Regions from separate parts of the Alteromonas alvinellae genome, predicted to be linked through region 2. Evidence: predicted binding sites of a transcription regulator. Region 2 holds the regulator's gene; each other region holds the start of a gene.

Region 1 (4,475 bases), on a different contig from region 2:
ACGTTAAATTCGTTGTTGCGCCCACTTTCATACAGCGCGCGCAACACGTTACGACCAATACGACCAAACCCATTTATGGCAATATTTACCATAGGCTTATCTATTACCTCTTACAGAGACAGTGCAGCCTCTACTACAGCGTCAGTGGTAATGTTGAAGTGCTTGAACAGGTCGCCCGCAGGTGCAGATTCACCAAAGGTGTCCATGCCTACGATAGCACCATTAAAGCCAACGTACTTGTACCAGCTATCTTTAGACAAGGCTTCAACCGCCACGCGTTTAACTACGCTAGAAGGTAGTACACTTTCACGGTAGTCAGCAGACTGACGGTCAAATACGTCAGTTGATGGCATAGACACCACGCGAACGGCTTTGCCTTGCTCGGTCAGTTTCGCTGCTGCTTCAACGGCTAGCTGAACCTCAGAACCGGTACCAATAAGAATAAGCTCTGGCGTACCTTCACAGTCTTTAAGTACGTAACCGCCTTTAGCGATATCTGCAACTTGTTGAGCCGTTCTTTCTTGCTGTGCTAAGCCTTGGCGTGTGAAGATTAGTGTTGTTGGGCCGTCAGTGCGCTCAATAGCAGACTTCCACGACACAGCAGACTCAACCTGATCACAAGGACGCCAGTTATCAAGATTAGGCGTTGCACGTAGCGCAACCACCTGCTCTACTGGCTGGTGTGTTGGGCCGTCTTCACCTAGACCAATTGAATCGTGGGTGTAAACGAAAATTGCAGGCTGCTTCATTAGCGCTGCCATACGTACCGCATTGCGTGCATATTCCATGAACATTAGGAAGGTTGCACCGTATGCCTTAAAGCCACCGTGAAGGGCAATACCATTCATCATGGCAGACATACCAAACTCACGTACACCGTAATAAATGTAGTTACCTGACGCATCGTTCGCTTCAACGCCTTTGCTGCCTTCCCAAATAGTAAGGTTAGAACCAGCAAGGTCAGCAGAGCCGCCTAATAGCTCAGGAAGTAGTGGACCAAATGCGTTTAGTGCATTTTGCGACGCTTTACGTGAAGCAATATTTTGTGGGTTAGCTTGAAGCTCAGCAATAATTGCATCTGCTTTTTCGCTGAAATCTGCTGGCAACTCGCCATTTACGCGGCGTTTGAACTCTGCCGCAAGCTCTGGGTAAGCGGCTTCGTATGCCGCGAAAGCGTCATCCCACGCGCTCTCCGCGTTTGAACCTTTCTCTTTAGCATCCCAACCCGCGTAAATATCGTCTGGAATTTCGAACGCGCCATGGCTCCAGCCAAGCTTTTCGCGAGTGGCTACAATTTCATCTTCACCTAGTGGTGCACCGTGACAAGACTCGGTACCTTCTTTATTAGGCGAGCCGAAGCCAATAGTGGTTTTACAACAAATAAGCGTAGGCTGCGCGGTGTTCGCTTGCGCCTTTTCAATAGCGGCTTTTACTTGCTCTGCATCGTGACCGTCAACGCCATCGATCACTTCCCAACCGTAGCTCTTAAAGCGTGCTGGTGTATCGTCAGTGAACCAGCCTTCTACTTCGCCATCAATTGAAATGCCGTTGTCATCCCAAAACGCGATAAGCTTACCAAGGCCTAGTGTGCCGGCTAGTGAACATGTCTCGTGTGAGATACCTTCCATCAAGCAGCCATCGCCTAAGAATGCGTAGGTGTGGTGGTCAACAATATTGTGACCATCTTTGTTGAATTGTGCCGCTAGCACTTTCTCGGCAAGCGCCATACCCACAGCATTACTGATACCTTGGCCTAGTGGGCCAGTGGTCGTTTCAACACCTGGCGCATAACCGTACTCAGGATGGCCTGGCGTTTTTGAATGCAATTGGCGGAAGTTCTTTAATTCTTCTATTGGCAGTTCGTAGCCCGAAAGGTGAAGAAGAGAGTACAACAGCATCGAGCCGTGACCATTTGAAAGCACAAAGCGATCGCGGTTAGCCCAAGATGGGTTTGCAGGGTTGTGTGATAAGAAATCACCCCATAGTACCTGTGCGATATCAGCCATCCCCATTGGGGCACCTGGGTGACCAGATTTAGCTTGTTGAACGGCATCCATGCTTAATGCACGGATTGCATTGGCGAGTTCACGACGAGAGGGCATGTTGTCTCCTGATTTATTTTGTATCTTTTGTTTCGTATCTTAGCGGGCTAGGCAAGCTAGACGAGCGTAGAGGTAAGGCGTTCGCTCTACTTCTTTATACGAATGAATGTGGCGTTATTCTTACCTATGCCACCTTACAGTTCAATGGGTTTTGATTGCCAATAGTGAAAGTCTTAGTAAAAAATGGTCTATACCTTATCCATCACGTATTCCCAATACATCAAAAACGGTTATATCTAACGTCTGGTTTTACTAGTACATCATTCGCTTTACCAATTTCGTCCTGGATAACCCCATTAGTGATCGGGTTGTGTCAACTATTCGTAACGAAGAGACTTTTAGACGTCTAGAAGTAAAGACTGGTATTTATAACTTGTTTTAGTACAATATACGACTATTTTGATAATTTAACGCTTACGGAGCATTTATGGCCACGCATTTATTCACATCCGAGTCAGTGTCTGAAGGACATCCGGACAAAATTGCTGATCAGATCTCAGATGCGGTTCTTGACGCTATTTTAGAACAAGATCCTCGCGCTCGGGTGGCCTGCGAAACGTATGTAAAAACCGGTATGGTTTTAGTGGGTGGTGAAGTAACTACCTCTGCATGGGTAGATATTGAAGAGCTTACCCGAAAAACAGTTAAAGAAATTGGCTACACGCACTCAGATATGGGCTTCGACGCTGATTCATGTGCGGTATTAAATGCTATTGGCAAACAGTCACCGGACATCAATCAAGGTGTTGATCGCGCAAGCCTTGAAGAACAAGGTGCGGGTGACCAAGGTCTAATGTTTGGCTACGCTAGCGACGAAACTGACGTACTAATGCCTGCGCCAATCACGTACTCTCACCGCCTTGTTCAAAAACAAGCCGAAGTGCGTAAATCTGGTAAGCTAGACTGGTTACGCCCAGATGCTAAAAGCCAAATTACTTTCAAATATGAAAACGACAAGCCTGTTGGCATCGACGCGGTTGTGCTTTCAACCCAGCACTGTGATTCAGTAAGCACTGAAACAGTTCGCGAAGCGGTAATGGAAGAAATTATTAAGCCAGTGCTGCCTAGTGAATGGATTGATGGAAATACACGCTTTCACATTAACCCAACGGGACGGTTTGTTATCGGTGGTCCAATGGGCGACTGTGGCTTAACAGGTCGTAAAATCATTGTTGATACTTACGGTGGTATGGCCCGTCACGGTGGTGGCGCGTTCTCTGGTAAAGATCCATCAAAAGTAGACCGCAGTGCAGCATACGCGGGTCGTTACGTTGCTAAGAATATTGTTGCAGCAGGTCTTGCTAAGCGCTGTGAAATTCAAGTGTCTTACGCCATTGGTGTAGCAGAGCCAACGTCTATCAGCATCGATACCTTCGGTACAGGTGTGGTAGATGAGAAAACGTTAGTGGCACTGGTCCGTGAACATTTCGACCTACGCCCGTATGGACTTATTCAAATGCTAGACCTTGAGCGCCCTATTTACCGCCCAACGGCTGCGTACGGTCACTTTGGTCGTGACGAATTCCCATGGGAAGCAACAGATAAAGCAGAAGCGTTAAAAGCATCGATTTAATTCGATAACCAAATAACGCTTTTAAATGCGCCGCTCAGTTTTTGTAACGCTTTACACAGAAGTGTTTGTATAAACTAGCGGCGTTTTTTATTTGGCTAGCAAAATCAACGAAACAAATTAAAAAACAGCAAAGAATATTTTCATCATTTATTTTTTACAGCTATGCTTAAATAATGAACACACTATCGCTTGTAGTTTCTGGTTGTTTACAAGCCATGATAACAACAACTTGGGCACTTCCATGAACGTGGTTACTGGTATTCTTCTGGCACTTACTTTGGCTGCGTCTATGGCGGCTTCCCCCGTGCTCGCGGAAATGAATGCTTCCCACTACAGCCCCATCCAATTCAAAAGCAAAAAAATAGCCCGGTGGCAGCTAAATAGTATGTACCGCATTCAATCTACAACCGAAACTTATCTATACGACAACAGTTATACCTACCCAGCGGGGTCACAAGGTATGTTTAGCGCCAGCAGGCGGTTTAACACTTGGGTTCCGCAAAAGGTCTATGCAACGTACAAAACCAACAATACCGCCTTTCAGCATTACGCAGAGTGGCTTTATTTACCACATGATGTAGGTACTTTTACTCGGTTGGGCTGGCTGCTTGGCAAAAGCGAGGGTTTAAACATGGCGGTAGAACTTGAACATAGGCAAGTTGGGGAAGAAGAGAATATGGCTCTCTCATTGGGCGTCAATTACTTGTTTTAAGTCATCCTTGTTTTAAGTCATCCTTGTTTTAGGTCACCGCTACATTGCATTCACAGTGCGCTTTTAGTATTACACCCCATCATAAAGA
Region 2 (4,475 bases):
GGCCAAAAACAGCTTGATCAAGGCTTTGCCATCCTTTATTATGCGCCGCTCTTTTGCGATAGGCTGTTCTTTGAACGACTTATCATTTGAACTAAGTAACGTATGGTGTGCGACTTCGGGTTGTATAGCGATACGGCCTTATTATGTGAGGTAACCCAATGAAACAAGATATCCACCCAAAATACGAAGAAATCACAGCAACTTGCTCATGTGGTAACGTAATGAACATTCGTTCTACGCTTGGTAAAGACATCAACCTAGACGTATGTTCTTCATGTCACCCATTCTACACTGGTAAGCAACGTAACGTTGACACCGGTGGTCGTGTTGATCGCTTCAAGAAGCGTTTCGGTGCATTGGGCAAAAAGTAAGCCTGATATCGAGTTCGAAAAAAGCGCCTTTATGGCGCTTTTTTATTGCCTAAAATTCACGCTTCACACAAACAAGGTGTGCCAAACAGCACTTTACGGCCGATATTCTTCATGAAGCCAGTACCTAGCCAATGTATCTAGCTCTGTAACTCACCTTTCTGTATAACTTTTTAGCTAGCCTTGCAGCATTTAGCGTAACCTGAAGTCAGTGAAGGTTTTTAACCGTAGATAAATGCCTATCCCAATTGCCGCCACTCACTTTTTTACATTGTTCTTCGCTATCAAAATAAATTCCAACAGGTGCTGACTTAATTGACGCCAAAGCAATATTCACTTGGCTTATGAAGTCTATATCCCAACCATTAGTTAACGCCCGCTGCTTTTCCGATTCTGTGTTAAATACAGCAATCACTTGCGGCGCTCTCCAATGCCCTACGTGAGTTAGCCAAACAAATCCATTATTGGTAGATTTTACGCTTTCGCACACATCGGTTAGCACGGTTATTAGTTTTCTTTCTGTCATATCCTCGCCTTCAGCGCGAATTTTGAGTGGGCTTTCACAGGATTTTATCAGAAATATTGGGTGGAGAATTAACGAGGTATCTCCCTGCGTTCTTTTTTCCTGATTTGGGTTTCTGTCCTATTCATTTATGAGAACGTAGAGCCTTTCGATAGCTTTGTTTTCATCCTCCACACAATAGACCTACGGAATGTTATAACAAGTCAAAATAAATAGCATGAATGGCAATTATAGCCCCATTTTACTGGTCTAATTAGTATGCCTAACCTACATTGGTATATGAGAATTCTGATCAGATATGTACACAGTGATTGGCTGTGTTAGAGTTGCGATCGGCACTTTGATAGTGAGCATTAATTCTGTGAATAATGCATGACTTTCAAGACTTGTGGCGCTTTTGGGTACATAAACCTGAGGCTTGTATCCATTAAGGTATGTGAACAAAATCAGTAAAGGTGAACGCCTAATCTGCTTTTTCCACATGCCACCTTAGGGCCTATTGATGATTGCTGTACAACAAAGATCAACAAGCTCTAGTGCTAACAACTATTTATAATCACTTTTGTCATTACTTGGTTGTAACGCGCTTACGTTTATCTACCTATAACTATAACGACAATAAAATAGCTACAGAGCGTGAACGAAAACACCGATGAACCCTACATCTAAGGATACCTTTTTACATGTCAGATTTTAGACAACGCGCACTCGATTATCACGCCAAACCCACACCTGGAAAAATCCGCGTAGATTTATCTAAGCCAGCCGATAGCGTGGATGACCTTGCTCTTGCCTATAGCCCAGGCGTTGCCGAACCGGTCAGAGAAATAGCCGAAGATGCAGATAACGCCTATAAGTACACGGGTAAAGGAAATCTAGTTGCCGTTATCAGTAACGGAACCGCGATTTTAGGATTGGGTAACCTAGGTCCACTGGCATCGAAACCTGTTATGGAAGGAAAAGCCCTTCTGTTTAAACGCTTTGCTGGCCTGGATGCCATTGACATTGAAGTGAAGCATCGTACGACCGAAGAGTTCATTAATACGGTAGCGAATATCGCCGACACGTTTGGCGGCATTAACCTAGAAGACATTAAAGCGCCTGAATGCTTTGAGATTGAACAAGAGCTAATTAAGCGCTGTAAAATTCCTGTATTTCATGATGATCAGCACGGTACCGCTATTGTAACTGCAGCGGGCATGCTTAATGCGCTGGAAATTCAGGGTAAAAGCATAGAGAGCGCTAAAATTGTGTGTATGGGTGCCGGTGCAGCAGCAGTCGCTTGCATGGAACTGCTTATTAAGTGTGGTGCCCAGCGCGAGCGTATTTATATGCTAGACAGAAAAGGCGTTATCCATACTCGTCGCGAAGACTTAACTGAGCACAAAAAGCTATTTGCTAACAATACTGACAAGCGTACGCTTGAAGACGTAATGGAAGGTGCGGATATTTTTGTTGGTGTGTCTGGACCGGATGTTCTACCTCCTGAAACACTGGCCTTGATGGCTGAAAACCCAATTGTATTTGCATGTTCTAACCCAGACCCTGAGATAAAGCCTGAACTTGCTCACGAAGTACGTAAAGATCTTATTATGGCTACCGGACGTTCGGACTACCCTAACCAAGTTAATAACGTACTGTGTTTCCCGTTTATTTTCCGTGGAGCACTAGATGTTCGTGCAACGGCCATAAACGATGAAATGAAAGTAGCGGCAGTAGAAGCCCTTCGTGCTATCACGAAGGAACCTGTACCAGAAGAAGTACTAGCTGCCAGTAAGAGTACTAGTCTGACATTTGGCAAAGAGTACATTATTCCTAAACCTATGGACCCGCGTTTATGCGAGCGTATCGCCACTGCGGTATCTAAGGCGGCTATTGAGTCTGGCGTTGCACGCGTACCTGAAAGCCCAGAAGAGTAAGGTTCTGGCGCATAAGGCAAAAACATGGAGAGGCTAGTGCTCAACCTTTATTTGCTAAAAAATGCGCGTAGAGAATACAAGTATATAAAAAACGGCGCTGTGTTGTAGGTTATCAACTAGCAATAACTTACAACAAAGCGCCGTTTCTCTTTAATACTAAATATCAGTCGTCTTCCGACACATCGTTTTCGAAGCTAGGGTCAATGCCCATGTCTTCCATAATACGCCTAGCTTCAGCCGGCACGCGATTAGGATTGTCTTTGCGCAGGTCATCATCGTTAGGCAAAGGTTGCCCGGTAAATGCGTGTAAAAACGCTTCGCACAGCAATTCCGAATTAGTGGCGTGACGCAAATTATTAATTTGGCGGCGGGTACGCTCATCAGTAAGTGCTTTAAGCACATTAATAGGTATAGAGACAGTGACTTTCTTTACCTGCTCGCTCTTTTTCCCGTGCTCTGCGTAGGGGTGAATATATTTACCGTTCCATTCTGCCATTGTACTAACTCGGTCTACTCTTTTTATATTATGAAGAGAAATTCTAAACAAGTTCACGAAAAGGTCAATTGAGCAGTGTAAACCTCTTGACGTCTAGACATATATTCTTTAATTTAGACGTCTAAACGTCTATAAGCATACATTTTTGAGAGAAAAAGCCATGGTTTCTTACGCACAAGGTATCGATGCATTAAACCAGTCCCTATCGGAACTGCGTGATATTGATGTATCTTTTGAATTTTTTCCGCCTAAAACGGAAGCCATGGAACAGACCCTGTGGAAGTCGGTTGAACGCCTAGCGCCACTAAAGCCAAGCTACATGTCGGTAACCTACGGCGCGAATAGCGGTGAACGTGACAGAACCCACGACGTAGTTAAGCGTATTCAACAGCAAACCGGTGTAGCGGCGGTTCCTCACTTGACCTGTGTTGATGCTAGCCGCGATGAGCTTAAACAAATCGCAAAAGACTACTGGGATTCAGGCATTCGCCGTATTGTTGCGCTTCGTGGCGATTTACCGCCAGGGGTAGAGAAAACAGAGATGTACGCCTCTGATCTTGTTGCCTTACTAAAAGACGTTGCCGATTTTGATATTTCTGTTGCCGCCTATCCGGAGAAGCACCCTGAAGCGCCAAATGCACAGTTTGATTTGCTAAACCTAAAGCGAAAGGCAGAAGCAGGCGCTACAGAAGCGATTACCCAATTCTTCTTCGATACCAGTGTTTACCTTCGATTTAGAGACCGTGCAGCCGCAGCGGGTGTCGACTTAGATATAGTTCCGGGTATTTTGCCGGTAACTAACTATCAAACATTAGTGAAATTTGCAGGGTTCACAAACGTGCATGTGCCGGGCTGGTTGCACAAAATGTTCGACGGCCTTGATGCCGACGACCAAGCCACCCGTAACCTGATAGGTGCTAACATTGCCATGGATCAAGTAAAGGTATTAGCTAAAGAAGGGGTAAAACACTTCCATTTCTATACTTTGAACCGTAGTGAATTAAGCTACGCCATCTGCCACATGCTCGGCGTGCGCTCAGGCGCTTAATACATACGACAATCAGGACCTTGCTTGCGTTTTTTAACGAAGCACTACACAAAAGGCGCAGTCAATGCGCCTTTGTTGTATAAAGCCTGCATTAAACTTTGCCACCAAGGCCGCCCGCAGT
Region 3 (4,475 bases), on a different contig from region 2:
CATGTACTTTAAGAAACTATATACCTTAAAAAGCTATGTACCTTAAGAAACAATGGTGCCTTGGCTTGGTATTTGGCACACATGGCTAAAGCCATCTTCATTTTGAATGTAGTTCGCTGTTAAATAGGCGGCGACTTTTTCCGCCTGCGCTTTACTTGGACACACGGCAAACACCGTAGGTCCCGAGCCTGAAATACCAAAAGCAAGCGCACCCGCTTGCTCACTAAAAGCACGCGCCTCATCAAAGCCAGGCAGTAGCGATTTTCTGTAAGGTTCGGCTATAACATCGTTCATTACCGACGCCGCCAAATCAAAGTTACCCGCATGTAAAGCGTGAACAAACACGCCTAACTGTCGACCAAAGGTTAGCGCCGTCGCCATATCCACCTGCTTAGGTAAGATATCGCGAGCAGCCGCCGTTGATACGCTAATGCCTGAATAACAAACGGCATAGTACCATTCGTCGTTTAACGGCAACGACAGTGTGACAGGCGCATCACTACCTGTCATTAACGTCATACCACCTAAGTAACAGGGAGCAACATTATCATAGTGAATACTACCGCTTATTTGGCCTTCTAATTCGCCCATCATTATAAGCAGAGTATCTTCATCGAACGGGGTGTCGAAGTAAGCATTTAACGCTGCAAACGCTGCCACAATAGAGCTTGCGCTTGAACCCAACCCGCTGCCTATTGGAAGGTTTTTATGAAGTGTAAGCGCAACAGGAGAGGTTGTTTTTCCAGCCTTTTCCATTTGCTCACAGAAATAGTGATAGCACTTGGTTACAATATTACTGTCTGCATCGCCCGGGAGTTTGTGAGCAAAGCGCCCCACCGTTTCTAGTGAAAATGACTCAGCCGCCTTTATTTCAACTTCATCACCTAGCTTAGTGCCATCAACGGGCGCAAGCGCTGCGCCCAGTACGTCAAAGCCTAAGCTCACATTTCCAATTGATGCCGGCGCGAAGGCCGTGAATGCTTTCATATTATTACTCTTACTTCGCTTGTGGCGTGCTCTTTATATTAACGCTTTAAATTAGCGCCTTGAATCATTACCACAACATTACTGGCCTAAGTCACACCTTCGAATATCTTACTTTAGCCGCCTATCTACGCTAAGCAAGCTAAGCGTTATTTAGCCCTTAGTGCGCCATTTGCTTCCACGGCATAGTACGCAGAATATCAGCAAACACCCCAGCTGCTGTTACCGTACCACCTGCTCCATATCCTCTAATTACATAAGGGATTGGGCTATAGTAGTCACTGTTAATCGCCAGCGCGTTTTCACCGTCTTTTACCTGCGAAAGAGGGTTACTTGCCGGTACAGCCTGAATGCTTACTTTGCATTTTCCGTCTTCAATGCTGCCGATATAACGAAGCACTTTACCTTCAGCTTTAGCCGATTCAACCTTTTCACCAAACGACGCATCTAACTCTGGCAGCTGCTGCATAAACTCGTCAATTGAACAATCTTCGGCAAAGCCTTTTGGCAATACAGACTCAATTTCAATATCAGATAGTTCTAACGCTAAATCAGCTTCACGAGCCATGATAAGCAGCTTGCGCGCTACGTCCATGCCGCTTAAGTCATCGCGCGGATCAGGCTCTGTGAAACCGTTGTCTTTGGCTGTTTGTGTCGCTTGCGACAGGCTCATGCCCTCTTCAAGTTTGCCAAATACATAAGACAAACTGCCCGATAGAATTCCTTCAAAGCGGTGTAAGGTGTCGCCGGCGCTGAATAGCTTTTGCAAGTTATCAATAACCGGTAGCCCTGCGCCGACAGTGGTTTCGTAAAGGTACTGACGATTTGTCGATTGCGCGGTCTTGCGAAGCTTGCGATAGTAAGACATCTCACTGGTATTCGCCTTTTTGTTTGGCGTTACCACGTGAAAACCGCTTTCCATCATATCTACATATTGCTGTGCAATCGCTTCGTGACTAGTACAGTCAACAATCACTGGGTTTACCAGACTATTGTCGTTAGCGAACTGATGCAGGCGCTCTACGCTTAATCCTTCGCTTGCCGATTCAAGTGCCGATTTCCAGTCACCGCTTAAATCAATACCTTGGCTGTTTAACAGCAGTTTACGACTGTTCGCAATGCCATAAACACGCAGCTGAACATTGCGTTTTAACAACGCAGGCTGTTGTTTTTCAATTTGGCCTAGCAGTTCGGTTCCCACATTGCCACACCCTACTAGGAATACGTCAATGGTATGGCGGTCAGAGAAAAAATTCTGGTGAATAACCTTTACCGCTTTCTTAGCACGCTTGCTCTCAATTACCGTTGAAATAGAGCGCTCTGAAGAGCCCTGAGCAATAGCAACGTTGTTCACCCGCGCTTGGGCAAGCGAGTTGAAGAAACGCGCTGCCAACCCTTTAGTTTGACGCATACCGTCACCCACCAAAGTGACAATGGCTAGGTCATGACGCACTTCAATTGGGTCTAGCAATTGATTTTGAAGCTCTAGCGCGAACGCATCTTCAAGAAGCGTTAACGCTCGGCTGGCGTCTTTGCTTTGGATACAGAAACTGATTGAGTATTCTGAAGAAGACTGGGTAATAAGGCTTATTGAAATATTGGCGTTCGACATCACCTCAAACACACGACTTGCCATACCTACCATGCCTTTAAGGCCAGGACCTGCGACGTTAAACATGGTGACGTTATCAAGCTGTGAAATACCTTTAACTGACGTCCACACCTCGCTTTTTTCATTGCTGATTAGCGTACCTGGCGCAGCTGGGTTTAGCGTGTTTCTGATCAAACAAGGGATGTGGTGTTGGGCAATAGGACCGATAGTTTTCGGATGAAGTACCTTGGCACCGAAATAAGACAACTCCATCGCTTCTTGATAGGTAAGCTTGTCTAATAGCACTGCCCCTTCAACTTGATTCGGGTCAGCGTTATAAACACCGTCTACGTCTGTCCAAATTTCACAGCAGTTTGCGTCTATACACGCCGCTAAAATGGCCGCTGAATAGTCTGAGCCGTTACGCCCAAGCGTGACTTTCTCGCCCGCTTCGTTAGCAGCAACAAACCCCGGCATGACAAGAAATTCACTGCCGTCAGTAGGCACATCAGTAAAGCGTGCTTTACTAAGCGATACATCGGCAATGCTGTCTAGGTAATCGCCCTCGGCAAGCACATACTTAACCGGGTCGATAACGCGATTAGCGATACCTTTAGCCGATAGCATAGCGCTAAAAAGCGTCACCGAGATGTACTCACCAATACTTAGAATACCGGCAGCAACATTATCAGGTGCAACACCAAGCAGCTTGATACCTTCAAGGTGCTGTTTTAATACTGAAAGGTGACCATTAATGAATTCTACCACGCTTGCATGTGCAAACCCGTCGAGTTCTTCGTTTAGGTTGTTGGCGATGCCGGTAACCGTGTCGTTCAACTTATTGAATAACGGCTGGAAATCTTCACCCGCGGCTGCTTGTTCACATAGCAGTGAAAGCGCGTTCGTTACCCCCTTTGGGGCAGAGAGTACAACCGCAGCACCGTCGGTTTGGTGGGTCGCCGTGCTAATCTCCATAACGCGCATGTATCGCGGTGCATCGGCTAGAGAAGAACCCCCAAACTTTAAGACTTTCATATGCTGCTCCTTAAGGTTACGCATGCTAAAACGTGTGTAAAAAAAAGCCCGCTCTGTGTTAGGCGGGCTTTCGTTGTCTTTTGCTTACTTGCACTAGTCAGCGACCGCCCTTTTTAAGGTGGTAATTAACATAATGGTGGTGCGAGTAAGTAGAATCTTTTTCATACGAGCAATTTGCCGTATAGACGTCTATATGTCAACCGCAGTTTTCACTACACTGTGTTGCAAAAAGTGCAACACTCTACACGGAATATTGCTTATTAAGGCACACAAGGCTTACTTTGTTTATTTTCCTAGCGATCATCCATGATATTTTGGGCAAGGAAATCAACCAGTAAACGAATCTTTGGTGCAACATTTCTATTGGAAGGAAATACTGCCCAAATAGCTTCTTGCTTGTCTTTATATTCTGGTAATACCTCTATCAATTCGCCGCGTGCCAATGCTTCACGCACATAAAACCCAGGTAGCTGGGTAAGCCCCAATCCTGCCAAAGCAGCGCTACAGAGTGCGTTGCCACTGTTGTATCGCACACGTCCTTGCACTGGCAACGTTTGCACTTCTTTATTTACAACGAACCTCCAGTTGGGTTGGGAGCCTACCAACAAAGTATGTTCCTTTAGCTCTTGTAGAGATTTTGGCATCGAGTGTTGAGAAAAATAATCCCTACTTCCGCATACAAACAAATGACGTGTAGCCAGCTTTTTGGCAACCAGCGTCGAGTCTTCTAGTTTGCCAATGCGTATGGCAAGGTCGAGGCCTTGCTCGACAATATCGAGCTTTTCGTTTGAGAACGTGCATTGCACGCTAATGCCAGCATACTTTTGCATAAAGGTATTGAGCAAAGGCGCGATGAAGGCTTCGC

What was found. Region 2 encodes MetJ, which represses methionine synthesis genes. Its sites were predicted from a motif close to TAGACGTCTAGACGTCTA; they were not measured.
Region 1: the regulator MetJ is predicted to act here: its motif matches at 2,442-2,459, upstream of metK (methionine adenosyltransferase).
Region 3: the regulator MetJ is predicted to act here: its motif matches at 3,785-3,802, upstream of thrA (bifunctional aspartate kinase/homoserine dehydrogenase I).

Annotation. Positions count from the first base shown of each region.
Region 1 covers NZ_CACSIH010000203.1:86,155-90,629, reverse strand. Annotated here, with positions in the region: gene epd (erythrose-4-phosphate dehydrogenase) at 1-92, opposite strand, end outside; gene tkt (transketolase) at 111-2,102, opposite strand; gene metK (methionine adenosyltransferase) at 2,530-3,675, shown strand; gene ACX5KA_RS14970 (hypothetical protein) at 3,917-4,387, shown strand.
Region 2 covers NZ_CACSIH010000171.1:11,659-16,133, reverse strand. Annotated here, with positions in the region: gene rpmE (50S ribosomal protein L31) at 159-371, shown strand; gene ACX5KA_RS12730 (hypothetical protein) at 577-894, opposite strand; gene ACX5KA_RS12725 (malic enzyme-like NAD(P)-binding protein) at 1,575-2,810, shown strand; gene metJ (met regulon transcriptional regulator MetJ) at 2,974-3,306, opposite strand; gene metF (methylenetetrahydrofolate reductase) at 3,467-4,354, shown strand.
Region 3 covers NZ_CACSIH010000182.1:16,687-21,161, reverse strand. Annotated here, with positions in the region: gene thrB (homoserine kinase) at 43-987, opposite strand; gene thrA (bifunctional aspartate kinase/homoserine dehydrogenase I) at 1,145-3,610, opposite strand; gene ACX5KA_RS13235 (LysR substrate-binding domain-containing protein) at 3,904-4,475, opposite strand, start outside.